4 regions of the Bacillus sp. NPDC094064 genome follow, and region 4 is predicted to be linked to each of the others. Evidence: predicted binding sites of a transcription regulator. Region 4 holds the regulator's gene; each other region holds the start of a gene.
What was found. The regulator Rex, encoded in region 4, represses fermentation and respiration genes when NADH is low (regulators of the CRP and FNR family bind a similar motif). The targets are predictions, from matches to a motif close to TTGTGAAATATTTCACAA.

Region 1: the regulator Rex is predicted to act here: its motif matches at 2,420-2,437, upstream of pflB (formate C-acetyltransferase).
Region 2: the regulator Rex is predicted to act here: its motif matches at 2,988-3,005, upstream of ACQKNI_RS12565 (L-lactate dehydrogenase).
Region 3: the regulator Rex is predicted to act here: its motif matches at 6,555-6,572, upstream of arcA (arginine deiminase).

Annotation. Positions count from the first base shown of each region.
Region 1 is NZ_JBNNUI010000010.1:24,001-32,051, reverse strand. Features, by position in the region: gene ACQKNI_RS20860 (NAD-dependent epimerase/dehydratase family protein) at 1-669, shown strand, start outside; gene ACQKNI_RS20855 (glycosyltransferase family 2 protein) at 662-2,206, shown strand; partial or broken gene ACQKNI_RS20850 (hypothetical protein) at 2,175-2,395, shown strand; gene pflB (formate C-acetyltransferase) at 2,549-4,798, shown strand; gene pflA (pyruvate formate-lyase-activating protein) at 4,867-5,598, shown strand; gene ACQKNI_RS20835 (diglucosyl diacylglycerol synthase) at 6,011-7,177, shown strand; gene ACQKNI_RS20830 (YfhE family protein) at 7,543-7,662, opposite strand; gene ACQKNI_RS20825 (GNAT family N-acetyltransferase) at 7,773-8,051, opposite strand, start outside.
Region 2 is NZ_JBNNUI010000004.1:385,204-393,254, reverse strand. Features, by position in the region: tRNA gene ACQKNI_RS12640 (tRNA-Met) at 1-1, shown strand, start outside; tRNA gene ACQKNI_RS12635 (tRNA-Ile) at 6-82, shown strand; tRNA gene ACQKNI_RS12630 (tRNA-Ser) at 100-192, shown strand; tRNA gene ACQKNI_RS12625 (tRNA-Met) at 220-296, shown strand; tRNA gene ACQKNI_RS12620 (tRNA-Asp) at 300-375, shown strand; tRNA gene ACQKNI_RS12615 (tRNA-Phe) at 385-460, shown strand; tRNA gene ACQKNI_RS12610 (tRNA-Thr) at 475-550, shown strand; tRNA gene ACQKNI_RS12605 (tRNA-Lys) at 561-636, shown strand; tRNA gene ACQKNI_RS12600 (tRNA-Gly) at 650-720, shown strand; tRNA gene ACQKNI_RS12595 (tRNA-Ile) at 731-807, shown strand; tRNA gene ACQKNI_RS12590 (tRNA-Asn) at 815-889, shown strand; tRNA gene ACQKNI_RS12585 (tRNA-Ser) at 896-986, shown strand; tRNA gene ACQKNI_RS12580 (tRNA-Glu) at 992-1,063, shown strand; gene ACQKNI_RS12575 (RNA polymerase sigma factor) at 1,200-1,694, shown strand; gene ACQKNI_RS12570 (anti sigma factor C-terminal domain-containing protein) at 1,681-2,661, shown strand; gene ACQKNI_RS12565 (L-lactate dehydrogenase) at 3,122-4,066, shown strand; gene glgB (1,4-alpha-glucan branching protein GlgB) at 4,849-6,786, shown strand; gene glgC (glucose-1-phosphate adenylyltransferase) at 6,734-7,864, shown strand; gene glgD (glucose-1-phosphate adenylyltransferase subunit GlgD) at 7,883-8,051, shown strand, end outside.
Region 3 is NZ_JBNNUI010000010.1:112,708-120,758, forward strand. Features, by position in the region: gene ACQKNI_RS21230 (ABC transporter permease) at 1-662, opposite strand, end outside; gene ACQKNI_RS21235 (Crp/Fnr family transcriptional regulator) at 820-1,509, opposite strand; gene arcC (carbamate kinase) at 1,710-2,672, opposite strand; gene arcD (arginine-ornithine antiporter) at 2,709-4,124, opposite strand; gene argF (ornithine carbamoyltransferase) at 4,224-5,222, opposite strand; gene arcA (arginine deiminase) at 5,253-6,485, opposite strand; gene argR (arginine repressor) at 6,753-7,202, opposite strand; partial or broken gene ACQKNI_RS21265 (methyl-accepting chemotaxis protein) at 7,358-7,606, opposite strand; gene ACQKNI_RS21270 (MCP four helix bundle domain-containing protein) at 7,812-8,051, shown strand, end outside.
Region 4 is NZ_JBNNUI010000020.1:3,876-11,926, forward strand. Features, by position in the region: gene ACQKNI_RS25845 (NCS2 family permease) at 1-55, opposite strand, end outside; purine riboswitch at 186-287, opposite strand; gene guaA (glutamine-hydrolyzing GMP synthase) at 442-1,980, opposite strand; purine riboswitch at 2,145-2,246, opposite strand; gene groL (chaperonin GroEL) at 2,386-4,023, opposite strand; gene groES (co-chaperone GroES) at 4,061-4,345, opposite strand; gene ACQKNI_RS25865 (CPBP family intramembrane glutamic endopeptidase) at 4,744-5,493, shown strand; gene ACQKNI_RS25870 (YdiK family protein) at 5,490-5,681, shown strand; gene ACQKNI_RS25875 (redox-sensing transcriptional repressor Rex) at 5,711-6,340, opposite strand; gene ACQKNI_RS25880 (ABC-F family ATP-binding cassette domain-containing protein) at 6,528-8,051, shown strand, end outside.

The sequences.
Region 1 (8,051 bases), on a different contig from region 4:
ACGAGAAATATTTTACAAGCAGCGCTAAAAGGAAAGAAGAAAGTAGTCTTTGCGTCTACTTCAGAAGTATATGGTAAGGGCAAGCCACCTTTCTCTGAAGAAGGAGATCGATTATATGGGGCAACTTCTAAAATACGTTGGAGTTATGCAGTTTGTAAAACGTTAGAAGAAACATTATGTTTAGGATACGCATTAGAAGGCTTACCTGTAACGATCATTCGTTATTTTAATATTTATGGTCCAAGAGCGAAAGATGGTCCATACGCAGGGGTAATCCCGCGATTTATCTATGCGGCTTTGCAAGGTGAAGATATTCTTGTATATGGGGATGGGAAACAGACACGTTGCTTTACGTATGTAAGTGATGCGGTAGAGGCAACGATTCGGGCAATGGATGAGAAGGTAAATGGTGAGATTATTAATATAGGTTCTGAGAATGAAAAGAGTATAAAAGAAGTAGCAAAAGTAATTAAAAAACTAACGAAATCTTCCTCGGACATTGTACAAGTTCCTTTTGAAGAAGTATATCCACATGGCTTTGAAGAAATTCCAAATAGAAGACCAGATGTAACGAAGTTAAGAGAACTTGTTCAATTTCAAGCGACAGTAACGTGGGAACAAGGATTGAAAGAAACTATTAAATGGTTTCGTGAAGAAAACAATGGGTAAGTCGCTATCGGTTATTATACCTGTATGTAATGAAGGGGAAACAATTTCGGACGTTATTCAATCGGTAAAACCATTAAATCCAGTAGAAATTATTGTAGTAGTAAATGGTTGTGATGATAGTACAGAAGAGGTTGCTAATCGTTTAGGGTGTAAAGTAATCAAGTATACAGAGTTACTTGGAAACGACGTTGGACGTGCAGTCGGTGCAAAACACGCGATAGGTGATGTATTACTATTTATAGATGGAGATTTTGTTATTCCAACTTCAAAATTACAATTATTTCTTAACCCCATTTTATATGATCAGGCCGACATCGTTTTAAATAATTTGGACGCATTGTTTTTAAAGAAACAAAAACCACATTCCATTACAGTATGGCGGCAAATATTAAATGCGCTGTTAGAGCGTGAAGAATTAAAAATTGATTCTGTACTATCTGTACCTCATGCACTGACGAAAGAAGTCGTTCAAAGTATTGGATATGAATGCTTAGCTAATCCTATTGTGGCTCATTTGCGCATAGCACAAAGTACATGGAGAATTAGTCGCCATTGTGCAATTGATGTTATTACGCCGAATAAATTTCGGCCGACTGAGCATGCTGCGTATGGCACCAGTCTTTCTCAATCTGAGAAACGAATGATAGGTGATCATATAGAAGCTGTAGCAGAGCGGATAGCGGGCAGTGATGAGCGCGGAGGATATTATGATGGGAATAGGAAAAGGGATAGCGTCTATCACACTTTAGATTTTGAAGATTTTTATCAAGGATGGGGCGTTGCATCTAAGTTGTATAAAGGGAAACAATTATCTGTAATTATTCCTGTACAAGATGAAGAGAAAACAATTGGAAACGTTATAGAAGAGCTGCGAAAAATAGAACCTTTTGAAATCATCGTTGTTGTAAATGGTTCGTCAGATAAAACGGCAACCATTGCAAAAGACAAGGGAGCAACGACAATTGTATATAAAGAAGCACTTGGAAACGATGTGGGGCGCTCACTTGGAACGTATTTTGCTAAAGGAGAAATTGTGTTATTTATAGACGGTGATTTTATTATTCCAGCGAGTGAGCTATATCCTTTTGCGAAAGCTATTGCAGATGGAACAGATGTCGCATTAAATGACCTAAATCATTATTTAGATTTAAGAGTACCTCTTCATCTTGTAACTGCATTTAAATATGCATTAAATTTAGCTTGCGATAGAAAAGATTTAGGCGTAGGCTCGCTTATTGCAGTGCCTAATGCGTTTAGCCGGACTTGTTTGAAAGCAATTGGGTATAGGTCTTTACTGGCACCGTGCGCGGCGCAGGTGAAAGCTATTCTTTCAGGATTCGAGATTGCATGTGTAAGTCGTGTTGAGGTCGATAAGATGAACCGCATTCGCCTTAGTGAACATTTTGCAAAAATAGGTCATCCTCCAGCTGTAATCCGAATTATTGGAGACCATATAGAAGGGTTAGAACAATTAATTGTATCAACAGATAGTCGTGGTGGATTCTATGATGGAAATAGAAAAAGAGATGTTTTATAGGATAACAAAAAAAGTGTACAACGTATGTACACTTTTTTGCTCTGTTACAAAAATTATAACAGATTAGGAGATAAGGGTATTACAGCTCTACAATGGGTATTGTTCTTATATTACAAAATAGGACTCGTATATAAGGGTACCAAAAAAATACAATTAAGGAAAGGGTTAATTCTAAAGGCTTCTAAATGAAGTTAACACTATGTATATAGTAGTTTGCTCAACATTTCACAAACATGTCACAACTATTTCGTTCACTTTCGCAAAAAAGTAGTATTCTAAGTGTGTAAGCTGTTATATAAAAAATCTTAGTCCTGTACTAATCAAAAAATGGAGGAGATTAGGATGACTCAAGTATTAGAAAATGTTAAAAACGCATGGGAAAACTTTAAAGGTGAAAAATGGAAAGCAGAGATTGATGTTCGCGATTTCATTTTAAATAATGTAAACGTTTATGAAGGAGAGGAATCTTTCTTAGCGGGAGCAACTGAAGCAACGAAACAACTTTGGGATCAAGTAATGGATTTAACAACAAAAGAGCGTGAAAACGGTGGCGTTCTTGATATGGATACAAAAATTGTTTCTTCTATTACATCACATGATCCAGGATATTTAAATAAAGATATTGAAAAAGTAGTCGGTTTCCAAACTGACAAGCCATTTAAACGTTCTTTACAACCATATGGTGGTATTCGTATGGCGGAACAAGCTTGTGAAGCGTATGGATATGAAATGGATAAAGAACTTAGCAGTATTTTCAGAGACTGGCGTAAAACTCATAATCAAGGTGTATTCGATGCATACACACCAGAAATGAAAGCTGCTCGTAAATCAGGTGTTATTACTGGCCTTCCAGATGCATATGGACGTGGACGTATTATTGGTGACTATCGCCGCGTAGCGTTATATGGTATAGATCATTTAATTGAAGCGAAAAAAGCTGATTTTAATTTAACAGGCGGTGTAATGAGCGAAGAGACAATGCGTTTACGCGAAGAGTTATCTGAGCAAATGCGTGCACTTCAAGAGTTAAAACAGATGGCTGCTTCTCATGGATTCGATATTTCTAAGCCAGCTACAAATGCACAAGAGGCGTTCCAGTGGTTATACTTTGCGTATCTTGCAGCGATTAAAGAGCAAAACGGGGCAGCAATGAGCCTTGGACGTACTTCTACATTCTTAGATATTTACATTGAAAGAGATTTAGCAAATGGTACTTTAACAGAAGAAGCAGCGCAAGAAATTGTTGACCATTTCATTATGAAATTACGTCTTGTGAAATTCGCAAGAACACCTGATTATAATGAACTATTCTCTGGTGACCCAACTTGGGTAACTGAATCTATCGGTGGTATTGCTTTAGACGGTCGTCCGTTAGTAACAAAGAACTCATTCCGTTTCTTGCATACATTAGATAATTTAGGACCAGCTCCAGAACCAAACTTAACGGTTCTTTGGTCTAAACAATTACCACAGAACTTTAAAAACTACTGTGCGAAAATGTCTATTAAAACATCAGCGATTCAATACGAAAATGATGACATTATGCGTCCTGATTACGGCGATGACTACGGTATTGCATGTTGTGTATCTGCAATGAGAATTGGTAAACAAATGCAGTTCTTCGGCGCACGTGCAAACTTAGCGAAAGCATTACTATATGCGATTAACGGCGGTAAAGATGAAAAATCTAAAGCGCAAGTTGGCCCTGAGTACGCATCAATTACTTCTGAAGTATTAGATTATGAAGAAGTTATGCATAAGTTTGATATGACAATGGAATGGTTAGCGGGTCTATATTTAAACACATTAAATGTTATCCACTACATGCATGATAAATATAGCTACGAGCGTATTGAAATGGCGCTTCATGATACAAATGTTCTTCGTACAATGGCAACAGGTATCGCGGGTCTATCTGTAGTAGCAGACTCTTTAAGTGCGATTAAATATGCAAAAGTAAAACCAATTCGTGATGAAAATGGTATCGCAGTTGACTTCGAGATCGAAGGAGATTTCCCTAAATACGGTAACAATGATGACCGTGTAGATGAAATTGCTGTAAACCTTGTGAAAACATTTATGAACAAGCTTCGTAAACATAAAACATACAGAAATTCTGTTCATACAATGTCAATCTTAACAATCACATCTAACGTTGTATACGGTAAGAAAACTGGTAACACTCCAGATGGTCGCCGTACTGGAGAACCATTTGCACCAGGTGCAAACCCAATGCATGGTCGTGATACAAAAGGTGCATTAGCTTCATTATTATCTGTAGCTAAATTACCATATGAAGATGCACAAGATGGTATTTCTAATACATTCTCTATTATTCCAAAAGCACTTGGTAAAGAAGATGATGTACAAGTACGTAACTTAGTATCTATGCTTGATGGATACGCAATAAAAGAAGGACACCATTTAAATATTAACGTATTTAATCGTGAAACATTAATGGATGCGATGGAGCACCCTGAAAAATATCCACAATTAACAATTCGTGTATCTGGTTACGCTGTTAACTTTATTAAATTAACTCGTGAACAACAAATTGATGTAATTAACCGTACAATGCATGAAAGCATGTAAGTGAAAAAAGCGTCCCTCTGCTTTTGGTAAATAGCAGAGGGGGCTGTTTCAATAAAGGAGGAAGTAACATGGTAAAAGGAAGAATACATTCTGTAGAGTCTTGTGGTACTGTTGATGGCCCAGGGATTCGTTATGTCATATTTACACAAGGGTGTTTATTACGTTGTCAATATTGTCATAATGCTGATACATGGGAAATCGGTAAAGGTAAAGAAATAACAGTTGAAGAAGTGATGCAGGATGTGACATGTTACCTTCCATTTATTGAAGCTTCTGGAGGCGGTATAACAGTTAGCGGTGGAGAGCCACTATTACAGCTAGATTTCTTAATTGAGTTGTTTAAAAAGTGCAAAGAAGCTGGTATCCATACAACAATCGATTCTTCTGGTGGTTGTTATTCTGAGGAACCAGAATTCCAAAATAAGCTAGATATTTTAATGGATTATACAGATTTAGTTTTATTGGATTTGAAACATATCGATTCCAAAAAGCATCGTAAATTAACAGGAAAACCAAATGAACATATTTTACAATTTGCTCGTTATTTATCGGATAAAAACAAACCGATTTGGGTACGACACGTATTAGTTCCTGGTATTACTGATAACGAAGAGGATCTACAAAAATTATCTAGCTTTATTCAAAGTCTGTCTAATGTTCAGAAAGTTGAAGTGCTACCATATCATAAGCTTGGTGTATACAAATGGGAGGCGCTTGGACATAAATATCCACTTGCAAATGTAGAACCACCTACTGAAAAAAATGTAGAAGAAGCGAAACGTATTTTACAAGCAGTCTAATCCAAATATTGGATTAGGCTTTTTGCTTTCTTTACAATAAAACCTAGAGTATATATATTGAAAAGAGTATACTGAAAATAGAATATCCATATTTTTGTAAGGAATAAGTGGAGAAATTTACATAATTGTAAAGGGAAATCAAAATAGTAAAAAGAATTAAGAAGTAAAAGAGTGAGTATCATGGAATAGAGAACACTTGTAAGTTATTGCGAAAGCTCTTATAGGAAAGTATAATGTAAAGATATGAGCACAGATAGGATTAAGGGGTCAATCTTATATGCTTTGCATATCCACGACAGGTACATAGCTGAAAGTGAAATATTAGAATCTGTTTATGTAGTTTTTAAGGAAAATGTTTTTCCTATTGTCGTATATGCAATATGGAGAAACAATAAGCTAGGAGTGGATTTGTTTGATAAAAAACCCCAAGGTTTTAATATTAACTGCACATTACGGTAACGGTCATGTGCAAGTAGCGAAAACATTAGAACAAACATTTCGCCAAAAAGGAATCGAAGATGTAATTGTATGCGATTTGTTTGGAGAATCACATCCAGTTATAACCGATATTACAAAATACTTATATTTAAAAAGTTATACAATAGGAAAAGAATTATATCGCTTGTTTTATTACGGTGTAGAAAAAATTTATGATAAGAAAATAGCATCTTGGTATGCGAATTTTGGAAGAAAACGTTTGAAATTACTTTTACAAGCAGAGAAACCGGATATCGTAATTAATACCTTTCCAATCATAGCTGTACCAGAATTGAAAAAGCAAACAGGTATTTCAATTCCTGTCTATAACGTATTAACGGATTTTTGTGTGCACAAAATATGGATTCACCGGGAAGTAGATCGTTATTTTGTAGCAACTGATCATGTGAAAAAAGTTATGATTGATATTGGTGTGCCTGCAGAGCAAATTGTTGAGACTGGCATTCCGATCCGTAGTAGTTTTGAGTTAAAGATAAATCCAGACATTATATATAATAAATATCAGTTATGTAAAAATAAAAAGATTTTACTAATTGTAGCAGGTGCTCATGGGGTATTAGGGAGTGTTAAAGAACTATGCCAGTCATTTATGTCAGTACCTAATTTACAAGTAGTTGTCGTTTGTGGGAAAAATGAAGCTTTAAAACAAGATTTATTAGAGCTACAGGCAAAAAATTCTGATGCATTAAAAGTATTTGGTTATGTTGAAAACATTGATGAGTTATTCCGTGTTACTTCTTGTATGATTACGAAGCCAGGCGGTATTACGTTAAGCGAAGCAGCAGCGTTGCAAGTACCTGTCATTTTATTTAAGCCTGTTCCAGGACAAGAAAATGAAAATGCAATGTACTTTGAAAGAAAAGGAGCTGCCGTTGTCATTCGTGATGATAGCGAAGTTTTTGCAAAAACAGAGGCTTTAATACAAGACGATATGAAGCTTCTCAAAATGAAAGAAGCAATGAAAAGTATTTATCGTCCGGAGCCAGCCAGCCATATTGTAGATGCAATTTTGGCAGAAAATCATGCAGAACCGAATCATATACCTATTAAATCACCTGCTCTTGCAGAGTCGTTTACTTAATATGAAACCCTCTTTTATATGTTTAAAGAGGGTTTTTTTGTTTTTAGATGGAATAGTAACTTATCCACAATGGGGATTGCGCTTTTATTTAACAGTAAAGTCGGAATATTAACAACTATATCCACATTGTCCACAGTTTTCAGAAAAATATCCACAATTATAACGTTCGATATCCATTACAATACATGAACTTGTGGAGGGTTTACAGAATTTATTAACAATTCTATAAAGTATGTGGATAACTTTATCCACATAAAAAGGTTCCTTATAAATAAGGAACCTTTTTGTCTATCCTATTAATTAGACAAAATATGTAATGAGAATGAAGAATTAGGGGGGAAAACTTCTAATTCTTCATTCTCACTTTAAATACCTTTCGAACGATACCCAGCTGCACGATCTGCTTTTCGAAATTCTCGTTGGTAGAGAACTTCTTGTGTACTAGATAATGTGTTTTTTGCTTTATCACGTTTCTTTTTATCCATTACAAATCACCTCGTGTCTTAAAGTCACTATCTATCGTTTCCAAAGACATGGGGAGATATACGTATATGATAAAATGTTAATGGTTGATTATTATTTCAAAAAATTTAGATTATGCTTCTTTTAAATGGTGAGCATCTTGGAATGTTGTATCTCGCATTGTAGCAAGCGTATATTGATCTTTTGGAATTTCGTATAAGTTATATACTTCTTCATTCGCGTTAATTTCATCGTAAACGGCTTTTCGTGTTTCGTTTGCTAGATTTACATATTGTAGTTTTTCTGCAGCTTTAATAGAACGAATATTTATTTTACGAATACGCATAAAGATTGTTTCAATATCTAACTCATAGAAAAGTTCGCTGAAAAATGAATCTTTTGCCAATTTATT
Region 2 (8,051 bases), on a different contig from region 4:
ATAAAGGACCTTTAGCTCAGCTGGTTAGAGCAGACGGCTCATAACCGTCCGGTCGTAGGTTCGAGTCCTACAAGGTCCACCATTAGACGTTTATATCTCGGAGGTATACCCAAGTTCGGCTGAAGGGATCGGTCTTGAAAACCGACAGGCGGCGAGAGTCGCGCGGGGGTTCGAATCCCTCTACCTCCTCCATTTTTTCTAAATTAAATATTTTATCATCGCGGGGTGGAGCAGCACGGTAGCTCGTCGGGCTCATAACCCGAAGGTCGCAGGTTCAAATCCTGTCCCCGCAACCAAATGGTCCCGTGGTGTAGTGGTTAACATGCCTGCCTGTCACGCAGGAGATCGCCGGTTCGACCCCGGTCGGGACCGCCATTTTAATAAGGCTCGGTAGCTCAGTCGGTAGAGCAGAGGACTGAAAATCCTCGTGTCGGCGGTTCGATTCCGTCCCGAGCCACCATTTTGAAGTCGCAAGCCGACTTAGCTCAATTGGTAGAGCAACTGACTTGTAATCAGTAGGTTGGGGGTTCAAGTCCTCTAGTCGGCACCACTTTCAAAATGAGCCATTAGCTCAGTTGGTAGAGCATCTGACTTTTAATCAGAGGGTCGAAGGTTCGAGTCCTTCATGGCTCACCATTTACAATTTAATGCGGGTGTAGTTTAGTGGTAAAACAAGAGCCTTCCAAGCTCTGGTCGAGAGTTCGATTCTCTTCACCCGCTTTTCAATTATGGGCCTATAGCTCAGCTGGTTAGAGCGCACGCCTGATAAGCGTGAGGTCGATGGTTCGAGTCCATTTAGGCCCACCATAATTGTTCCGCAGTAGCTCAGTGGTAGAGCTATCGGCTGTTAACCGATCGGTCGTAGGTTCGAGTCCTACCTGCGGAGCCATATTATAGAGAAGTACCCAAGTGGCTCAAGGGGCTCCCCTGCTAAGGGAGTAGATCGCGAACGCGGTGCGAGGGTTCGAATCCCTTCTTCTCTGCCAGAACTGGCCCGTTGGTCAAGTGGTTAAGACACCGCCCTTTCACGGCGGTAACACGGGTTCGAATCCCGTACGGGTCATACTAAAAGAGATAGCATAATCTGCTATCTCTTTTTTGTTGTGTAAAAGCGGACTTTGGATAGTCTGCTTTTTTTTATGGATTTCTTGTATACTTTTTTCTATTTAAATCGTCTAACTAATAGAAAGGAGAGAGCAATGGAGTATGAAAAAGTTATTATAGAATCATCTAAAAGTATTTATAGATACTTGCTTAAAATTGGAGTAACACCAGTAGAGGCAGAGGATATCGTTCAAGATACGATGCATAAGGCATTATTATCTATACCGAATATGAAAATTACGTATATAAAAACATGGTTATTTCAAGTTGCGATTAATAGGCATCGTGATCTTGCAAGAAGGCAAAAGCGTATTGAAGAAATTCCGATTGAATCTGTTCAATTAATTGGAGCAAAAGGATTAGATGAACCAATTTTAAAAAAAGAACTTCAAGTAGAAATACAAAACATACTTGAAAAGATGAATCCGGTATATAAACATATTTTATTATTAAAGTATGATTATGAACTTTCTTATAAGGAAATAGGAACCGTATTAGAGATGAAAGAAGAGACAGTGCGTGTTTCATTGTATAGGGCTCGCAATGAGTTTAAAAAGCTTTATAGGAGGTTTGAAGATGGGCAGAGATGAATTTGATCTTGATATAGATTCAAGTAAAGTATCAACAATGTTGAAGAAGGCGAAGCGAAGACAATTATTAAAAATTACAGTGATTTCGATTTCACTTTTTATTGTTCTATTCTTTAGTTTTATAATAGTAATTTCACAATTGAATAATAGAGCTTACTTAGCTATGGATCGTGATTTAAATATGATAAGACAAATTACAAGACCTAATACAGAGAGAGGCATAGCAATTACTTCAAACGGTGTATTTAAAAGCACAGTAGAGTATAAAACATATAAGGTTATTGAGGGGAAACCTGTTAAGTGGGAAGATGAAGTGTATGAGTATAAAGTTTGGAATACATTTCGCCAATTATCGAATGTAAACCCATTAACAATAGCTGATAATGTTGTAATAGGGAATGAACGTATTAATAAGACAAGTGAATTGTATAACAATCAAACGATGGAAAGAGAGATGCAGTTTTATCTTCCTTTTGCTTCATATAATAGTTATATAAATGATATAGGAAAAGTAAAAGGTGAAAATAAAGTAGCTGAATTCGCTATCTCTTTTGATAAACCGTATAAAGTATCTGAAATAAAAGAGATGCTACCAGAAGGAGTTCACCCTGTTTGGTATTGGGTAGATACATATTATGATAAAAAATCGTATCATATTGATGATATGACTGAAAGTGCTTATAATGTGTACGGCTTTAAAGCAAAACCAGGCGATATTGAATTTGGAAATGGAACAGAAAAAGATTTCCTGTTAGCGATTCAAAATGGACTGGAGCAAAAGGGAAAGTATTACGGGGAATATGAACGTATATATGATTATCTAAAAGGAAAGAAGACAAAACCAAGTGAGGAAGATGTAAAAGTTATTGGAGTGGTCGTAACAGGAACGGCTGCGGATTTACAGCAATTAAACGGTCAAAATTACGTAAAGGCCGCTGTGTTAGGGGCTACTGCGGAAAATAAATAATATATAGAAGAAGCTGTCTCTTAATAAGTGACCTATTGGAGACAGCTTTTTTATGCTGTTATTATTGTCGAGTTTTGTCGTTAAGTCGATATATCGCAAAAATCGCTGATATAATTTGAGTTATGGTCGATAAATTTCAAAAATCGCTGATATATTTGGAGTTACGGTCGATATATTCTAAAAATCGCTGATATAATTTCACTTACCGACAAAAATGCAAAAAATCCCGTTCACAATCTAAAGAAAACGCCTCCATTGAAATGGATTCCACACCTATCCCAATAACTTTACACTCTATGTGAAAAAGTTCACAAATAGGTCATAATTTGTGAAGTAATTCACAATAATACGTGCTACAATATGAATGTAAAGAAGTTAAACAACATTAAATTAGTATTTTAATTAATTACTTAAACAATCATAAAAAAATATATGTGAACAATAGAGAGGGGAAATTATCATGAAAAAAGGTATCAATCGTGTAGTATTAGTAGGAACAGGAGCTGTAGGTTGTAGTTACGCTTACTCAATGATCAATCAAGGTGTAGCTGAAGAATTCGTATTAGTAGATGTTAATGAAGCAAAAGCAGAAGGGGAAGCAATGGACTTAAGCCATGCGGTACCATTCTCTCCAGCAGCAACAAAAGTTTGGAGCGGTAGTTATGCAGATTGTAAAGATGCAGATTTAGTTGTTATCACTGCTGGATTACCACAAAAGCCAGGCGAAACTCGTTTAGACTTAGTTGAAAAAAATACAAAAATCTTTAAACAAATCGTTCGCGGTATTATGGATAGCGGATTCGATGGAATCTTCTTAATCGCAACAAACCCAGTTGATATTTTAACTTACGTAACTTGGAAAGAATCTGGTTTACCAAAAGAGCGCGTAATCGGTTCTGGTACTACTTTAGACTCTGCTCGTTTCCGTTACATGTTAGGTGACTACTTAGATGTAGATCCACGTAACGTTCATGCTTACATCGTTGGTGAGCACGGTGACACTGAACTTCCAGTATGGAGCCACGCTACTGTAGGTGTACAAAAACTAGAAACAATCTTAGCGAACAACGAACAATACAATCAAGAAGATTTAGATAAAATCTTTGAAAACGTACGCGATGCAGCTTACCATATCATCGAACGTAAAGGTGCAACTTACTACGGAATCGGTATGTCACTACTTCGTGTAACTAAAGCGATTTTAAGCAACGAGAACAGCGTATTAACTGTATCTGCATACCTTGAAGGCCAATACGGTGAGAAAGATGCTTACGTAGGTGTTCCAGCTGTAATTAACCGCCAAGGTGTACGTGAAATCGTAGAGCTTGAGCTAAATGAAGAAGAAAAAGCGAAATTCGCTCATTCTGTAAAAGTATTAAAAGAAACAATGGCACCAGTACTATAATAATTGTTAAATAATTTGGAGGTGGGAAACTGCTGCCTGCCTCTGAATTTTTATATAAATTCATATAAATTCCTTTTCCGGTTTCCCTTGTATATCCCCAATATACCCCTTTTGCTGGATAAAGGTCGTTTATAGAAAAAGAGCACTCTACTTTAAATAGAGTGCTCTTTATTATTTTTTAGGTTGTTAGCCCTAATTTCATTGTTAGACGCTTGGGAATGACCGAAATAGGCAAATACACCGCCACATGTAAGTCATAGGCTAAGTGAAGCTGTGACAACTCCCATTCCAACCTTTTGTTTGAATGACATAAGAAAGCCTCCTAGTAAAAAATTTTTATCGAACTTTCGCATGGAGTATAGATAGGGTAAACAGAGTAGTTCAGTATGAATTATATTTTCGAAGGTTCAATGTTCTTTATTGTGAACAAGCATATGCCCATGAATTTTTCAATTCAATACAATTGTGACGAAAAATGTTGAGAAACATTTTTGTACGACAGGTTATTTCACGCCCGTTTTGAGCGAAAATAGCATGGGAAATGGGATAAATCTAATAAAATAAGGGTTGAGAAATAAATAATAGTATGGAATATAGATGAAAAATAAAGCGTTTTCAATGAATATTCGTCAAAATTCGATATTTTATATGGAAATGTGAAAAAAGTTCAACGTTTTTAAGAAAAAAACGTATATTTTTTATAAATTAACAAGGATATTTCAGTTTTTTGCAGAAATGGTTTAAAGTATAAAAAATTCTGTCATCTTAGTGAGGTGAGCATATTGAGTGTAATAAATTGTGAAGAAGTGAAACGAGATGAGTTTCATGCAGAAAAGTACTATGAAAGCTATAACATCTTTGGCGCACATGTTGTGACGGAGGATGAGATGCGAGGGGTACGATTTACAGTATGGGCTCCTCATGCGAAAGCAATGAGTGTTGTTGGAGATTTTAATGAGTGGGATTATGAGCAACATAAGATGCTACAAGTGACAGAAGAGGGAATTTGGTCTTTGTTTATACCGCATATTGAAGAAAGGGAAATATATAAATATGCGATTGAAACGATGGCTGGTGACGTCATTTTAAAAGCAGATCCGTATGCTGTATATGCAGAAGTAAGACCGAATACGGCATCTGTAGTTTTTGATATAAAGGGATATGAATGGAATGATAAAAACTGGAGTCGCAAGAAAAAGAAAAAATCAGTGTATAAAGAAGCGATGGCAGTGTATGAATTGCATTTTGGCTCTTGGAAAAAGAAAGAAGATGGAGCCCTGTATTCTTACAGGGAAATGGCAGAAGAACTCATTCCGTATGTGGTGGAACATCAATTTACACATATTGAAATTATGCCACTTGTTGAGCATCCGTATGATCGTTCTTGGGGGTATCAAGGAACGGGATATTATGCAGCGACGAGTAGATTCGGCACACCGCACGATTTGATGTATTTTGTCGATGAATGTCATAAATATGGAATCGGTGTCATTTTAGATTGGGTGCCGGGGCATTTTTGCAAAGATGCTCACGGTTTATATTTGTTTGATGGGACACCGACCTATGAATATAAAGATAAAGATGTACAAGAAAACACAGTATGGGGAACTGTCAATTTCGATTTAGGAAAGAGGGAAGTACGTAATTTCTTAATTTCAAATGCGTTATTTTGGATGAGATATTTCCATATTGATGGTTTCAGGGTGGATGCAGTTGCGAATATGTTGTTCTGGAATAAAGAAGGACAGGAGCAAAGTAATGAGCATGCTGTTTCATTTTTACGAGAATTAAATGAGGCGGTATTTGCAGAAGACGAAGATTTTCTTATGACAGCAGAAGATTCAACAGCTTGGCCGCTTGTAACAGCTCCAACGTATGAAGGTGGGCTTGGGTTCAATTACAAATGGAATATGGGCTGGATGAATGACGTGCTGAAATATATGGAGTGTGCACCTGAATATAGGAAACACATTCATGAAAAAATGACGTTTTCTTTACTATATGCTTATTCAGAAAACTTCATATTACCGCTTTCTCATGATGAAGTCGTTCATGGGAAAAAGTCATTGTTAAATAAAATGCCAGGAGATTACTGGGATAAATTTGCTCAACTTCGTTTATTATATGGATATTTCTTTACGCACCCAGGAAAGAAATTACTTTTCATGGGAGGAGAATTCGGGCAGTTTGATGAGTGGAAAGACCTTGAAGATTTAGATTGGAATTTACATGATTTTGAAATGCATCGTTATATGCATGATTACTTTAAAGAGCTCATAGCATTGTATAAGCGCTCCAAACCACTTTGGCAGCTTGATCATTCACCTGAAGGGTTTCAGTGGATTGATGCTAATAATAAGGAGCAAAGTATTTTCACATTTATCCGCCAAGGGGATAAGAAAGAAGATGCGTTAGTTGTCGTATGTAATTTTACGAAAGCTACATATGAAAACTATAAAGTAGGTGTACCAGATTTTGAGTATTATAACGAGATTTTAAATAGTGATGCTGAGCAATATGGCGGTTCGGGTCAAGTGAATAAAAAACGTCTCAAGACGATTCTAGAACCGTATCATAATCAAGCGGCACATGTAGAAATTACAATTCCACCATTTGGCGTATCCATATTACGACCAGTGAAGACAAGAAAGGGGAGCAAAAAACAAGATGGCTCAAAAACAAAAGTGCGTAGCAATGTTACTAGCAGGGGGAAAAGGTAGTCGTTTAAGTGCATTAACAAAAAATTTAGCCAAGCCAGCTGTTCCATTTGGTGGTAAATATCGCATTATTGATTTTACGTTAAGTAACTGTGCGAATTCTGGTATTGAAACTGTTGGGATTTTGACGCAATATCAACCACTTGAGCTTCATAATTACATTGGAATCGGCAATGCGTGGGATTTAGACCGAGTAAACGGCGGAGTCACAGTGTTACCTCCTTATGCGGAGTCTTCAGGGGTGAAGTGGTATACAGGTACGGCAAGTGCCATTTATCAAAACTTAAACTATTTAAGTCAGTATGAACCGGAATATGTCCTTATTTTATCAGGCGATCATATTTATAAAATGGATTACAGTAAAATGCTAGATTACCATATTGAAAAAGAATCAGATGTTTCAATTTCTGTTATTGAAGTGCCTTGGGATGAAGCGAGTCGCTTTGGTATTATGAATACGAATGAAGAGATGGAAATTGTTGAATTTGAAGAAAAACCGCAATTTCCAAGAAGTAATCTTGCATCAATGGGCATTTATATTTTTAACTGGGCAATTTTGAAAGAGTATTTAGAGATGGATGCAAGAAATCCTGAATCTAGTAATGATTTCGGAAAAGATGTACTTCCGCTTTTATTAGATGAAGGGAAGAAGCTCATGGCGTATCCGTTCGAAGGATATTGGAAAGATGTTGGAACAGTGAAAAGCTTATGGGAAGCGAACATGGATTTACTTCGTGATGAAACATCACTGAACTTAAATGACCGTAATTGGCGTATTTATTCCGTCAATCCAAATGAGCCACCTCAATATATTGCACAGCAGGCAAAAGTAGAGGAATCACTTATTAACGAAGGATGCGTTATTGAAGGGGACGTGAAGCATTCTGTTTTATTCCAAGGAGTAACGGTAGAAGAAGGTAGTATGGTAATTGATTCTGTCGTTATGCCAGGAGCGAAGATTGGTAAAAATGTTGTAATTGAAAGAGCGATTGTTGGATCAGAAATGGTTATTGAAGATGGAACAATCATTCGTCCGGAAAAAAATGTTGACGATGTAGTATTAATTGCTGAAGGGAAATAGAAAAGGGGGATGAAATGAATGGGAGAAAAAATGTTAGGAATTATTAATGCAACGGGAAGTTTTCCTTCCTTAAAGAAAGTAACAGGGCATCGCTCACTAGCGGCGTTACCGTTTGGGGGCCGTTATCGACTCATTGATTTCATGCTTTCAAATATGGCGAATTCTAATATTCATAGTGTGGCGGTGT
Region 3 (8,051 bases), on a different contig from region 4:
TCATGCAATGAATATAATTTAATATTTGGTACTTTATCTTTTTCAATACCACTACTATAAACAGCAGGAATTTGAAATTCGAATTGCTTTGTCTCATGTTTTTGTAAATAGACTGGTTTCGGTACCGGATAACTTTTTGAATTCTCGTTTCCATTATCATATAAAACAACTTTTAATGCTTGTGAATGATTATGATAATTTTTTAAAACAACAGTGCACTTTTGTTCGATATCCTCTCCATTTTTCTCCATTCTACACTGGCTATCTTCTTTTTTATATTCTATTGCTTCTACCCCTGTTTTTCCTGCGTAGTACCATGTTTTATTCAATGTCTGGAGGATGTTATTTAAAATAAACGGCATCATTAAAATCAAAATACTAATGCCTACTACTTTTATCTTATTCATTTTTCTAAATGTACTAGATTCTTTTTTCCCTAGCCATTTTACAAATAATATAAATGCGATTACATGTAGTACGAAAGAAAGAATTAATATATTTGAAACTTTATAATCCATATAAATATATGTATGTACCGGAACCTTATAGACATTAAATAATTTTTCTCCAATTAATTCATTATCATTTGGAAGCTTTAATAATAACAAAACCCCTATGCTGTAACAAATAGCTACTAATCGATCGTACTCGATTCGGACCATTCTTTCTCCCCTTTCCTTTTCTTTTTTATTATCGATTTTAGCTATTATTACCATATAATACAACCTGTTTATAGAGGATGACGTAAAAAAATCCCTTATAAATATATAAAGGACCTTATTAATATACACTGTATATTAGAAAATCAATATTTAGTTTTCACATAGAAATTTCCTCAAAATATGTTGGATTATGTATTGTAATTTTTTTATCCAAAATAGTAACTATACTGTCATTTTTTAATTGTTTTAATACGCCACTCACTGTCTCTCGAGACGTACCAGATATTTTCGATATTTCAATGGTTGTAAGTGGACATGAAATGACAACCGTTTCACCACTCTTTTCTCCTAAATCCTGCATTAAATAATTTAATGTTTGAATAACCCGATCTTGTGCATTAGGAATTGTAATATTTTGCACTCGATTTTCGTTCAGTTTTAATATCGATGATAATTGCTGAACAACGTGCATTAATTGCGTTCTACTAGATTTCACCATATCTTCGAAAATTACTGTCGGAATATAATATACCTCTACATCTGTCATCGCTTCTGCTGTATAATTATATCCTCTGTCTGCAAACATACCGCTATACGGAAAAATAGAATACCGCTTTACATAGTCATCATATAATAAATTCCCACTTTGATTCACCCGCTCTAACTTTACAAAACCATCTAACATGAAGTAAATTCTTTCTCTTGAATCCCCTTCTAAAAATAAAAATTGACCCTTTTTATAAGTTCGCCAATAGACAAACTCCGTCAAACCTTTCAATTTTTTTTCTGTTAAATGAGCAAATAATTCAAACTGCTTTAAATCTTTAACTACGTTCCGTCTATTCATAGGACTCCCTCTCTCTTGCTGTATGTTGGAGCGAAAAACCGAGAAAGCGTATTCAAATTAAATTTTATCATAGTTAACTTGCATATTTGAATTTTATCATGAAAACTTTATGAACAATGCTTACAAAAATATTAATAAATAAAAAGAATGAAGTTAGTACTCCATTCTTTTTTTACTAGATAAGTAGCGTACATAATTATTTAAACATACATGCATACATTCTGTTTAGAAATAATAGTACCAGCCCTTTCTTCTAGTGCTTCATATACTTTTTCTAAAGACGTAATAATTGTTTTTCTTTTTGGATCTGTATTAACAAAATTAATAGCAGCTTCAATTTTTGGAAGCATACTTCCCGCAGCAAATTGTTTTTCTTCAATGTATTCTTCTAATTGATTCACTGTGACATGCTCTAATTTCTTTTGATTCAGTTGATTATAATTTACATACACATGATCAACTGCAGTTAAAATTACGAGCGTATCAGCATCTACTAATTCAGCTAATTTCTGCGCAGCGAAATCTTTATCGATAACGGCTTCAGTTCCTTTTAAGCCTTCTTCGGAATCAATTACTGGAATTCCACCACCGCCAACAGCTATCACTATATTTCCCTCTTCGACCAAAGAATTAATCACTTTATGTTCATGAATACATACAGGCTTCGGTGATGGAACAACACGTCTCCATCCTCTACCAGCATCCTCTTTAAACACTGCTTTTGTTTCTTTCATTAATCTTCTTGCTTCTTCTTCTGTATAAAAAGGACCAATTGGTTTAGTCGGATTTTTAAATGCTTCATCTTTTTCATCTACAACAACACGTGTTATAACCGTTGCTACGTCTTTTTTTATATTCCGTTTTTTCAATGCCTTTTCAATCGCATTTTCCATCCAATACCCAATCATCCCTTGGCTCATTGCACCACAAGTATCTAATGGCATTGCAGGTGTCTTTTCCGTTTCTGCAGCTTTTTGCTGCAATAAAATATTCCCCACTTGTGGGCCGTTTCCATGCGCAATTACTATATCCACATCATTTTCCATTATTTTCACGAGTTGTTCTGCTGTTTTTTCCAGCGCTTCTTGCTGTGCTCCCGCAGTAGCTTTTCCAGACTGTATCGCATTTCCCCCTAGTGCAACTACAATTTTTCTTCGTGTCATATTTCAGCCCTCCAGTTTATTTCGTCTTCACAGCACTTATAAAGCAATACTGCCTGTAATTAAACCATAAATCGCAAAAAATGCTAAAGCACCAATTGCTACCGATGATGCTAATTCCACTCGAGTAAATATTTTCTTCGAACTCTTTTGCTTTTGAACATTGTAAAAAATATAAATACCTGGCGCATATAAAATCATTGTTAATAATAAATAATCTAAACCGGCTGCATAAACTAACCACACACCATAAATACTTGCTATCAAGCCAATTATTATATTTTTATTTCGATCTGCTTCTTCAGATTTTAAACTATGCTTCAATTGATAAAATGCTGAAAAAGCATATGGGATTAAAATAGCTGAAGATGCTAAAGAGAATGCAAAGTTATACGCCTGAGCAGAAACGACGAATGTTAATAAGAACGTTTGAATTAAGCCATTTGTTATCCATAATGAATTTACTGGAGCCTTATTTTTATTTTCTTTTGCGAACCATTTTGGAAATACTCCATCTTTAGCTGCTAAATATGGAATTTCAGAAGCAAGCAACGTCCAACCTAACCAAGCACCTAATACTGAGATAACTAAACCTAGATTAATAAATATAGCACCCCATTTTCCAACAACACTTTCAAATAAATAAGCCATAGACGGATTTTTCAAATTAGCAATATCTGCTTGCTGCATAAGCCCAAGAGACAGTAATGTAATTAATATGTAAATAATGAGTGTACCAATTAAGCCAATAACTGTTGCTTTCCCTACATCACTTCTATTTTTTGCTCGACTAGATAGAACAACAGCTCCTTCTACTCCAATGAACACCCATAAAGTTACAAGCATTGTACTTTTAACTTGGCTGCCAACCGCTCCCCATGAAAAGGAACCAGTTTGCCCCCAAAATCCATCTAAGAACGTATCCATATGAAACGCTAAGATTCCTACAACAATAAATACAAATACAGGTACTAATTTTGCAATTGTAGTTACTAAATTCACAAGTGCCGCTGATTGAACTCCACGTAAAATTAACATGTGGACACACCATAATAATATGCTTGCACCAATAATGGATGCTACATTTTGACCGCCTTCAAAAATCGGGAAGAAATACCCTAATGAAGAAAACAATAATGTACCGTAAGCTACATTACCAAGCCAAGCAGATAGCCAATATCCCCACGCACTATTAAAACCCATGAAATTACCAAATCCTGCTTTTGCGTAACTAAAAATACCACCATCTAAATCTGGCCGCTTTACAGTTAAATTTTGAAATGATAATCCCAGCGCGATCATCCCAATTCCTGTTATAACCCAACCTATAATAATGGCTCCGGCACCAGCACCTTTTGCCATATCACTTGCTAAATTAAATGCTCCACCACCGATCATCGAACCGACTACAAGAGCCGTTAAAGTAAACAATCCTAATTTCTTATCTTCACCCATTCCACTCACCTCTCTTTAATTGCAATAACAATTCGAAAACAATAGTGAATGATAGTGTCTAACGGAGGAGAAAGAAGAAAGGAGAACTCCCTTTCTTCTTTACTCCATGTTTCCTAAAGTCGCTGCCATAACCGCTTTAATTGTATGCATTCTATTTTCAGCCTGATCAAATACTTTTGAATGTTTACTGCGGAATACTTCGTCAGTTACCTCCATTTCTTTCAACCCATATTTCTCATAAACTTCCTCACCATACATCGTTTCAACATCATGAAATGCAGGTAAACAATGTAAGAAAATCACGTTTTCATTACCTGTTTCTTTAATCATTTTCATATTTACTTGATAAGGTTTCAATAACTCGACACGTTCAGCAAATTTTTCTTCTTCTCCCATAGACACCCATACATCTGTATAGATTACATCTGCATTCGCAACAGCTTCTTCCACATTACTTGTTACCATTACCTGTTCATTATATTTTTTTGCTAAGTCAATTACCTCTTGCTCTGGCCATAAAGATTCTGGTGTACAAATACGTACATCCATTCCCATGATTGCTCCGCCAACTAGTAAGCTATTAGCAACATTATTTCGTCCATCTCCAACGTAAACGAGTTTCACATTTTCTAATTTACCTACATGTTCCCTAATAGTTAATAAATCTGCCAGTGTCTGTGTTGGATGCCACATATCTGTTAATCCATTCCACACAGGCACACCAGAATTTTGTGCCAAACATTCTACAGTTGCATGATTAAATCCACGAAATTCAATTCCGTCAAACATGCGCCCTAACACTTTTGCTGTATCCTCTACGGATTCTTTTTTCCCAAGCTGAATATCACCTTTTCCTAAATATTCAGGGTTCGCACCTAAATCTGTACACGCTACTGTAAATGCACATCGCGTACGAGTAGAGGTTTTTTCAAATAAGAGTGCTACATTTTTATCTTCTAAGTAATGATGTGGGACACCATTTTTCTTTTTCTCTTTTAATTCTGCTGCTAAATCTAGAAAATATAATAATTCTTCTTGTGTAAAATCTTTTTCTGCTAGAAAGCTTCTTCCTTTTAAATTTGGTTTAGTCATTAACATACTTCATCCCTACTCTCTCCGTTATTTATACTAAATATCTTTACGAACAATCGGCATACTCATGCAACGTGGACCCCCACGACCACGAGATAATTCCGAACTTAGCACCTCAATGACTTCTATACCATGTTCCCGTAATAACGTATTGGATACATAGTTGCGATCATATGTAACAACTACACCTGGCGCAATTGCTAATGTATTAGAACCGTCATTCCATTGTTCACGAGCGGAAGCAATTACATCTCCTCCTCCACAAGGAATAAGAACTAATTCACTTAAACCTAATACCTCTTTTAATGCTTCCATTAAAGAAGTACGATGTGTAATTTTAAGAGTTTCCTCATCTGTACCTTTTTCTAAAATATAAATATTCATATTTCCTTTTGGCCCTTGAATGGCTGGATGAATTGTAAACTTGTCATAATCGACCATTGTAAATACTGTATCTAGATGCATAAATGCTCGGCATTTTGGAATTTCTATTGCTAACACTTTCTTAATTTTATTTTGTCGGCTAAAGAGATTTTTAGCTAAACGTTCAATTGCTTTAGCTGAAGTACGAGCAGACACTCCAATCGCAATTGTTTCTTCATTTAAAATTAGCTCGTCGCCACCTTCAATTGGAAACTTATAATCACGATCTAGCCAAATTGGCACATTGTGACTTGAAAATCTTGGATGATATTTAATGATATACTCCATGAATAATGATTCACGTCTACGCGCCGGTTCTCTCATCTTATTTATCGTTAAGCCGTCACCCACGCTAGCTGCTGGATCACGAGTAAAATATAAATTAGGCATTGGATCTAAGTAAAACGGATAATGATCTTCCATTAACTCGTATAAATGTGTTTTCTTACTTGTTTCAATTTCGTTTTTCCGTACACCACCCATAATTTTTTGAATTAATTCTTCATTTGAAAAGGAAAGTAAATATTCTTTTAAAGTTTGATGTGCAACATTTACGTCAGCCTGTCCTTCTTTTAAAATACGATCAACAAATTCTTCTCGAAGTTTTTTATCTACTAACGCCTCAGCAGCTAGTTTTTCTAAATAAAGAACTTCAACACCCCGATTGCGTAGCGTTTGTGCAAAATAATCATGCTCTTTTTGAATAATTGGTAAATATGGAATATCGTCAAATAATAACTGCTGCAAATAATCTGGTGTTAAGTTTTCCACTTCTTTACCAGGTCGTTTTAATAACACCGTTTGTAATTCCCCAATTTCTGAAGTAACATGTATCGGATGCTTCATTTGTTGTACCTCCTTTTAAATATGTTTGATGTCTTACAAGTACATAATAAATGCTAAGCGCTTTCACATTTGTGAAAGTATTCACATTATCATTGTGAAATATTAAACACGTTATTTTTTAAAGTCATATGAATTTGTATTTTTATAACAATCCACCCTACTTTTTTAATGAAAAGCACATATATTATGCATATAGGTTGAATATTTAACTTCCGTATTCAAATAAAAATCCTGTTTTTAATTTTTATTAAAAACAGGATTTTACATCTAAATAATTAAATTTAACCTTTCCTCCAAAATCTCTCTATCTGATTTCGATTGTGAAATTATAAGACATGTATCATTTCCACATATACATCCTATTTTTTCTTTCCAATCTAACTCATCAAATAAAACACCAATAACATGTGCATTACCAGGTAATGTTTTAATAACCATTAATTGATCTACACAATCAATTTTCACAACAACCTCTCGTAATTTTTTCTTTAACTTTATATCAGTTTGTAACTGCTCATCTGAGAAAACCTTATATATCATTAATCCTTCTTTAGAAGGCACCTTCGTTAAGTTTAACTCACGAATATCTCGAGAAACCGTAGCTTGTGTTACTAATACATCTTTTCTTGCTAACAATTCTACTAATCTTTCTTGCTTCTCTATTTCATACTCCTTTACAAATTGTTTAATTAATCGTTGTCTTTTTTCTTTTTTCATAAAAGACACCCCTTTTAATATTATAGCTCGCTATAATTTTCATCCGAAAGGGACAGAAAGGAATGTTGCGGAAACGTTCATAGTTTATACTTTTTAACTGTAGATATTAAATAGCTAAATAAAAAGAGAGAAGAACAGCATCCTGTTCTTCTCTCTTACATTGAAAATCGTTCAATTGTCTGTTTTAAATCGACTGATTGCTTCTCTAAATCCTTTAATAATTGATCGATTGCCATCATATTTTCGGATTGTTGTACCGTCAGACGTGCCACTTCTTGTGAACTAGCTGATGTTTCCTCAGCAATTAATGCGACTTCTTTTGTTTGTTCACCCGTTTGATGAATACACTCTACTTGTTCGTTCATATAACTACTAATTTGCTTCGTAGCATTTGCTACTTCCATTTTTCATTCCTCCTCATAAGTAATATACTATCCATTATTATCCATATTTTCTTTATAGAAAGATATACAGATTTTCTTTTTTTGTTTACGTAATTATTACATTGTTTTTTCTATATATAAGTAAAAATGATGTATAGTTTTATTCGGATGCAAGTGACTTCATAACTATATTCAACTACACAATTTAAGGTCAGGTGATTCTATGTTGAAATTATCAAATCGTTTAAATGTTATAAACAGATTAACTCTGTTAGTAACAGTACCAATTCTCTCTATTTTAACGAATTTACCGAAAGAATTCTCCTTCCTCCAGCCTATTAAATGGCTAGAATCAATCGAAGGCAATATGTATAAAGAGTTTAGTTACGTAAAAGAACTCATTATTACTGAAGATGAGAATCGCCGTACTACAATTTTAAATAAATTAAATGATACAAATAAAGAA
Region 4 (8,051 bases):
TGAACTCTGTTTTATAATTTGTACCGAGTTCATCAAACTGAAAATAGCGTTTCATCTTACGTTTCCCCCGTTATATGATTACTCGCCGTATTTCACCCTAGCCCTCTTTTATCTATAACAATAAAAAAGGCTCCCATTGCATATATACATGGAAGCGTTCTATAAACAAAGACAAGTTTCCCCTCATCTTTATACAAACGCCTCGTAGTCAAGCCATTTACGGTAGCTAGGTAGAAACTTTCGGGCCATATTCCCGATATTATACGACGGCTATAATATTCACTTTTCGTTTGAATTACATACTCATATTAACTCTTGAAAGTATTTTTGTCAATTTAAAAACGAACATTTTTATATTTTTTTATATTTTCGTTCGTATTAAAGTTAAAATCAAAAAAGATCCATCTATGCATAAGCAATAGATGGATCTTTTTTATAATACTATTCCCACTCAATAGTTGCTGGTGGCTTACTCGTTACATCATACACGATACGGTTAACGTGTTTTACTTCATTTACGATACGTACAGAGATTTTCTCTAATACGTCCCAAGGGATACGTGCCCAGTCAGCTGTCATACCGTCGATAGATGTTACTGCACGGATACCTACTGTGTAATCGTAAGTACGCTCGTCACCCATAACACCTACGCTACGCATACCAGGAAGCGCAGTGAAGTATTGCCAGATTTCGCGGTCTAATCCTGCTTTAATAATTTCTTCACGTAAAATCGCATCAGATTCACGAACGATTTCTAATTTCTCTTCTGTGATTTCACCTAATACACGAATACCAAGACCAGGGCCTGGGAATGGTTGACGCCATACGATTTCATCAGGAATTCCTAGTTCAGATCCTAATACACGTACTTCATCTTTAAATAACGTGTTTAAAGGCTCAATTAATTTGAACTGCATGTCTTCCGGAAGTCCACCAACGTTATGGTGAGATTTAATTGTTTGTGCAGTCGCTGTACCACTCTCAACGATATCTGTGTAAAGTGTACCTTGCGCTAAGAAATCCATTCCTTGTAATTTAGACGCTTCATCATCAAATACGTAAATGAATTCGTTACCGATGATTTTACGTTTTTGTTCTGGATCTTCTACACCTTTTAACTTGTTCATAAAGCGTTCTTTCGCATCCACCTTAATTACGTTCATGTGGAAGCCTTCGCTGAATGTTTTCATAACGCCTTCTGCTTCACCTTTACGAAGTAAGCCATGATCCACGAAAATACATGTTAATTGGTCGCCGATTGCTTTATGAATTAATACTGCTACAACAGAAGAGTCTACACCGCCACTAAGTGCGCATAGTACTTTTTTGTCTCCAACAGTTTCACGGATTTTCTCTAATTCTACTTCGATAAAGTTCTCCATGTTCCATCCTTCAGAACAACCACATACGCCGAATACAAAGTTTTTAATTAAATCGTTACCGTGCTCAGAGTGACGTACTTCTGGGTGGAATTGTACACCGTATAAGTTTTTCGCTTCATTGCTCATACCAGCAATTGGGCAAGACTCACTTGTTGCGTCTACTACGAATCCTTCAGGTAAACCAGTTACTAGGTCACCATGACTCATCCATACAACTTGCTCTTCTGGAAGGTTCGCATATAATTTTGATTCGTTCTCTACTTTAAGAACAGCTTTTCCGTACTCACGGTGGTTTGCACGTTCTACTTTACCACCGAATTGTTGTGTCATAAGCTGCATACCGTAACAAATACCGAAAATCGGTAATCCTAGGTCAAAGATTTTTTCATCACAATGTAATGCACCTTCACCGTATACACTATTTGGTCCACCAGAGAAAATAATCCCTTTTGGATTCATTGCTTTAATTTCTTCTGCAGTAATTGTATGTGGATGAAGTTCACTGTATACACCGAACTCACGAATTCGACGTGCTATTAACTGATTGTATTGACTCCCAAAATCCAAAACGATAATTGTATCATGCTGCTTTTTCAAAATAATCACCCCAACGTTAGTTCTCGTATATAAATATTTTCACCAATTAGGCGAAAAGCATTACCAATATAATAAAAAAAGCCAGTCCTCCGCCTCTAGTCTCATAACAAAGAAAAGGCAGGGGTCTGGCTTTATAAAGAAAGATAGTCTCCGCTCTTTATAAATATAAGACACACTGCCTTCATAGTCAGGTTGTTTACGGTAACCCGGTAGAGACTCTCAAACCATATCATTGAGGATATATGAAGGATCGTTTTATATTATCTTCCTAGATTCTAACAATGAAGTATCGATATGGTCAAGAGAGAAAGCGACAAAATTCTACAGAAATTCATTTCCTTTTCTAAAAAACACAAAAAAACATCCACTTCTATATAGAAGTGAATGTTTTTCGAGCAAACGGAATTACATCATTCCGCCCATACCGCCCATGCCCATGCCGCCCATGTCAGGCATTCCAGCAGCACCAGCTGGTTCTGGCTTGTCAGCTACTACAGCTTCAGTTGTTAAGAACATAGCTGCAACAGATGCTGCGTTTTGAAGTGCAGAGCGAGTTACTTTAGCTGGATCTACGATACCAGTTTCAAGCATGTTAACCCACTCACCAGTAGCTGCGTTGAAACCAACGCCTACTTTTTCGCCTTTTAGACGCTCTACAACTACAGATCCTTCTAGACCAGCGTTGATTGCGATTTGACGAACTGGCTCTTCTAGTGCACGAAGTACGATGTTGATACCTGTTGCTTCGTCGCCTTCAGCTACGATAGAAGCTACTTTCGTGTATACGTTCATAAGTGAAGTACCACCACCTGCAACGATACCTTCTTCTACTGCTGCACGAGTTGAGTTAAGTGCATCTTCAATGCGAAGTTTGCGCTCTTTTAACTCAGTTTCAGTTGCTGCACCTACTTTAATTACTGCTACGCCACCTGCAAGTTTTGCAAGACGCTCTTGTAATTTTTCACGATCGAATTCAGAAGTTGTTTCTTCTAATTGCGCACGGATTTGACCAATGCGAGCTTCGATTTGTTGTGTATTTCCAATACCTTCAACTACAGTTGTGTTTTCTTTCGTTACAACGATTTTACCAGCGCGTCCTAAAGATTCAACTGTAGCAGATTTTAAGTCACGGCCTAATTCTTCAGTGATTACTTCGCCACCAGTTAAGATTGCGATATCTTCTAGCATCGCTTTACGACGGTCACCAAATCCAGGAGCTTTAACAGCTACTACATTGAATGTACCACGAAGTTTGTTCACTACTAATGTAGCTAAAGCTTCGCCTTCTACATCTTCAGCAATGATAAGAAGTGGTTTACCTTGTTGTACCACTTGCTCTAATACTGGTAAGATTTCTTGGATGTTAGAAATCTTTTTGTCAGTAATTAAAATGTATGGGTTATCAAGAACCGCTTCCATTTTGTCAGAATCAGTAATCATGTAAGGAGATGCATATCCACGATCAAATTGCATACCTTCTACTACGTCTAATTCTGTTGTGAAACCTTTAGATTCTTCTAAAGTAATAACGCCGTCGTTACCAACGCGCTCCATTGCTTCAGCGATTAATTGACCTACTTCTTCGTCAGCAGCAGAAATAGCAGCTACTTGTGCGATTGAAGATTTGCCTTCGATTGGTTTAGAAATCGTTTTTAATTCTTCAATTGCAGCAGCAACAGCTTTTTCGATACCTTTACGAAGACCCATTGGGTTAGCGCCAGCTGTTACGTTTTTAAGACCTTCACGAATCATAGCTTGTGCTAATACAGTTGCAGTTGTTGTTCCGTCACCAGCTACATCATTTGTTTTGCTAGCAACTTCTGCTACTAATTTTGCACCCATGTTTTCGAATGCATCTTCTAATTCGATTTCTTTTGCGATCGTTACACCATCATTAGTAATAAGTGGTGAACCGAATTTTTTCTCAAGTACAACGTTACGACCTTTTGGTCCAAGCGTTACTTTTACTGCATTTGCAAGAGTGTCGACACCGCGAAGCATCGAACGACGTGCTTCTTCACCAAATTTAATATCTTTTGCCATAATAATTGACCCCCTTGAATTTTTAAGATTTATATAATTAACCGATAACCGCTAAAATGTCACTTTCACGTAAAATCAAGTACTCTTTACCTTCGTATTTCACTTCAGTACCTGCATATTTTGAGAAGATGATAAGATCACCTGCTGCTACCTCTAAAGCAACACGCTCACCATTTTCAAGCACTCGACCAGTACCTGCTGCAACAACTTTACCCTCTTGTGGTTTTTCTTTTGCAGTGTCTGGTAATACAATACCACTTGCTGTTTTTTCTTCTGCTTGAACAAGCTCAATTACAACGCGATCACCTAATGGCTTTAGCATGAACAATAACCTCCTCATTTTGTTATGTAAATTTTATTTATTAGCACTCAAGTCACCCGAGTGCTAACACACTTATAATAATAAATAATCTCAATTTCTTTTGCAAGTAAAAAAATCATAATTTTTTCGCAAATCACTATATACTTTTCTATATAAAATTCTTCTTCTACTAGCTTTACTATATGAATCGTTGTTTCCACTGCTCGTATGTTACAATATGAAGGACACCCTAAGTTGTTTTCGCTACATACACAGCTTTTTCCTGTCTTCTATTTTAATTTCCAATACAGATTTACAAAAAAATCATAATTCGAATGAAAGTTTATATCGTAGGTAGCATATTACATGTTATCCTGCCTTATCTCATAAACTAGAGTTAGAAAGGATGGTTAAACCATTTGAAGAAACAATATTGGTGGGTTATCGTTACATATATTTTAATGCAGTTATCCGGAATTGTTGGATTGCCATTACTCTTAAAAACAGGTCTCTATGATAATAGAGGATTAACCACTGAAGAAAAAGGGCAAATCATAACTGGACATTGGGCTATCATTAGCTTCTTTATTGCATTATGCATCGTACTTTGGTTACTTAGAACAGATATTCGTGACAGGCATTTAGATGCAATGCGCTCTTCTGTTCCAGCTACAGTTGGATGGATTTTTATCGGGTTCTTCTTAGCATTTTTCTCACAAAGTATTGCTGGTATGATTGAAATGTATTTACTAGGTATTAAACCTGGATCTGAAAATACAGCAAGACTTATGGACATCGCAAGAACAACACCTTGGTTCCTTATTGTTGTATCTATAATCGGACCTATCCTAGAAGAAATCGTATTTAGAAAAATTTTATTTGGTACACTTTACAAGAAGTTTAACTTCTTTATTGCCGCTATCATTAGTTCTCTTGTATTTGCGGCGATTCATTTTGATTTCACTCACTTATTGGTATACACTGCTATGGGGCTCGTATTCGCCTTTTTATATGTAAAAACGAAACGTATTATCGTTCCAATTGCAGCTCATGTTGCGATGAATACACTCGTTGCAATGGCTCAAATTGCAGTAAGCAATGAGCAAATTCAAGAGATGATTAAAGAAGCTGAAAAAATGCAAGGCTTTATCGGAGGATTTTTAGTATGAGAAACTCACCATTGTTCATGGCTGCATTGTATTTCCTTCTCGGATGTATCTTTACACGTTTCGCCATTACGAACGTAACAGATACAATCTGGAATATGTGGACAATACTATTTGCAGTTATGGCAACAATTGATTTTAATTTGGCACTTCGCCTTATATTAGTTAAATTCACACAGAAGAAACAATAATAAAACGCAGAGGTCGCTTCCTCTGCGTTTTATTGTGGATAATTTTTCAAAAAGTAAACGAGTGTTTGTAACTCTACAGCTAAATCAATATGATGAATTCTTATATTCTCTGACACATTTAAGCGCGCTGGTGTAAAGTTTAAAATACCGTGCACGTTTGTTTCTGCCAATCTATCGGCTACAGATTGCGCTACTGTAGCGGGTACTGTTAATATTGCCACTTGTATATCAGTCGATAAACGTTCTTCTAATTCATCTAAATGATATACAGGAATGCCCCCGATTTCTGTTCCAACTTTCTCTTCACTAACATCAAATGCCATTTCAATCTTTGTATTATTGTTTTTCGTGAAATTATAATGTAAGAAAGCTGTTCCTAAATTACCTACTCCAATAAGTGCTACACGTGTTATATCATCTTGGTCGAGTGTTTCCCGGAAAAATGATAATAAATAATTTACGTTATATCCATATCCTTTTTTCCCTAACGCTCCAAAGTACGAGAAATCTCTTCGAATAGTTGCGGAATCAACCTTTACCGCTTCACTCAATTCGGCTGATGAAACACGTTGCTTACCAGAAAGAGATAAGTTTTGGATAAATCGATAGTATAGAGGCAATCGCTTAGCAGTGGCTTGTGGAATTTTTTGCTGATCCATATAACCTCTCCTCTCTTCCTATCTTGATTCATATACTTTAATCAAATACAGAAGTTTAGCACTCATTAAATTCCTTGTATAATAGAAAGAAGAAGTATTCTCTCTGTATTTTAAACTATACACTATTTTTAGTATGATTGAGAAATATAAACATGGCAAAGTTAAGAAATTATTTGAGGTGAAAACATTGATTTTATTACAAGTAAATGGACTTTCGAAATTATACGGTGCAGAAACGATTCTTGCCAACATAAAATTGGAAGTGCAAACGAAAGATCGCATCGCACTAGTCGGACGAAACGGGGCCGGGAAATCTACATTATTAAAAATAATTGCTGGAGAGCTATCTCATGATGGCGGCGAAATTATAAAACCGAAAGATGTCTCAATTGGGTATTTAGCTCAAAATACTGGATTAGAAACGTCTTTAAAAATTTGGGATGAAATGTTAACCGTCTTTACGCACTTGCAGCAAATGGAAACAAAACTTCGAAGGCTTGAGCAAGAGATGGGAAAAGAAGAAAACTTTTCAAACGCAGCCACATATGAAAAATTACTAGCTGATTATGATCAATTACAATTAGACTATAAAGATCAAGGTGGCTATCAGTATGAAGCAGACATTCGCGCGATTTTAAGCGGTCTTGGCTTCCCAGTTGAAACGCACCAGACGACAATCTCCACTTTAAGCGGCGGACAAAAAACACGATTAGCTCTCGGGAAATTATTATTAACGAAACCAGACTTACTTATTTTAGACGAGCCTACAAACCATTTAGACATCGAAACATTAACATGGCTTGAACAATATTTACAAGGCTATCCTGGCGCAATACTAATCGTTTCTCATGACCGTTATTTCTTAGACAAACTCGTTACGCAAGTATATGAAATTTCGAATAAAGAAAGCAGACGATTTGTTGGTAACTACAGTAAATATTTAGACTTAAAATCAGCTTTATACGAGCAAGAAATGAAGCGTTATGAAAAACAACAAGATGAAATCGCTAAACTTGAAGATTTCGTACAAAAGAATATAGCTCGTGCCTCTACGACGAAACGTGCACAAAGCCGCCGTAAACAATTGGACCGAATGGAATTATTAACAAGACCATTAGGTGATTCTAAGTCAGCATCCTTCCACTTCGATATTGAAAAACAAAGTGGGAATGATGTTTTACAAGTAAAAGATGCAACTATCGGCTATGATGCAGACCCGATTATTGAACATGTAACTATGCGCTTAACGCGCGGGGATAGTGTTGCTTTAGTTGGACCAAACGGAATTGGAAAATCCACATTGTTAAAGTCCATTGTGAATAAGTTACCATTATTAAATGGTAATGTTTCTTTCGGATCCAACGTATCTGTTGGTTATTACGATCAAGAACAAGCCAATTTAACATCTTCTAAGCGCGTGTTAAATGAACTATGGGATGAATATCCACTGCAACCTGAAAAAGAAATTCGCACGATACTAGGTAACTTTTTATTCACAGGGGATGATGTACTGAAGCCAGTATCTTCTCTTAGTGGTGGACAAAAAGCTCGATTAGCTCTTGCAAAACTTATGATGCAAAAATCTAATTTGTTAATTCTCGATGAACCGACGAACCATCTTGATTTAAATAGTAAAGAGATTTTAGAGAATGCTTTAATTGATTATCCAGGGACTCTTCTATTCGTCTCACATGACCGCTACTTCATTAAT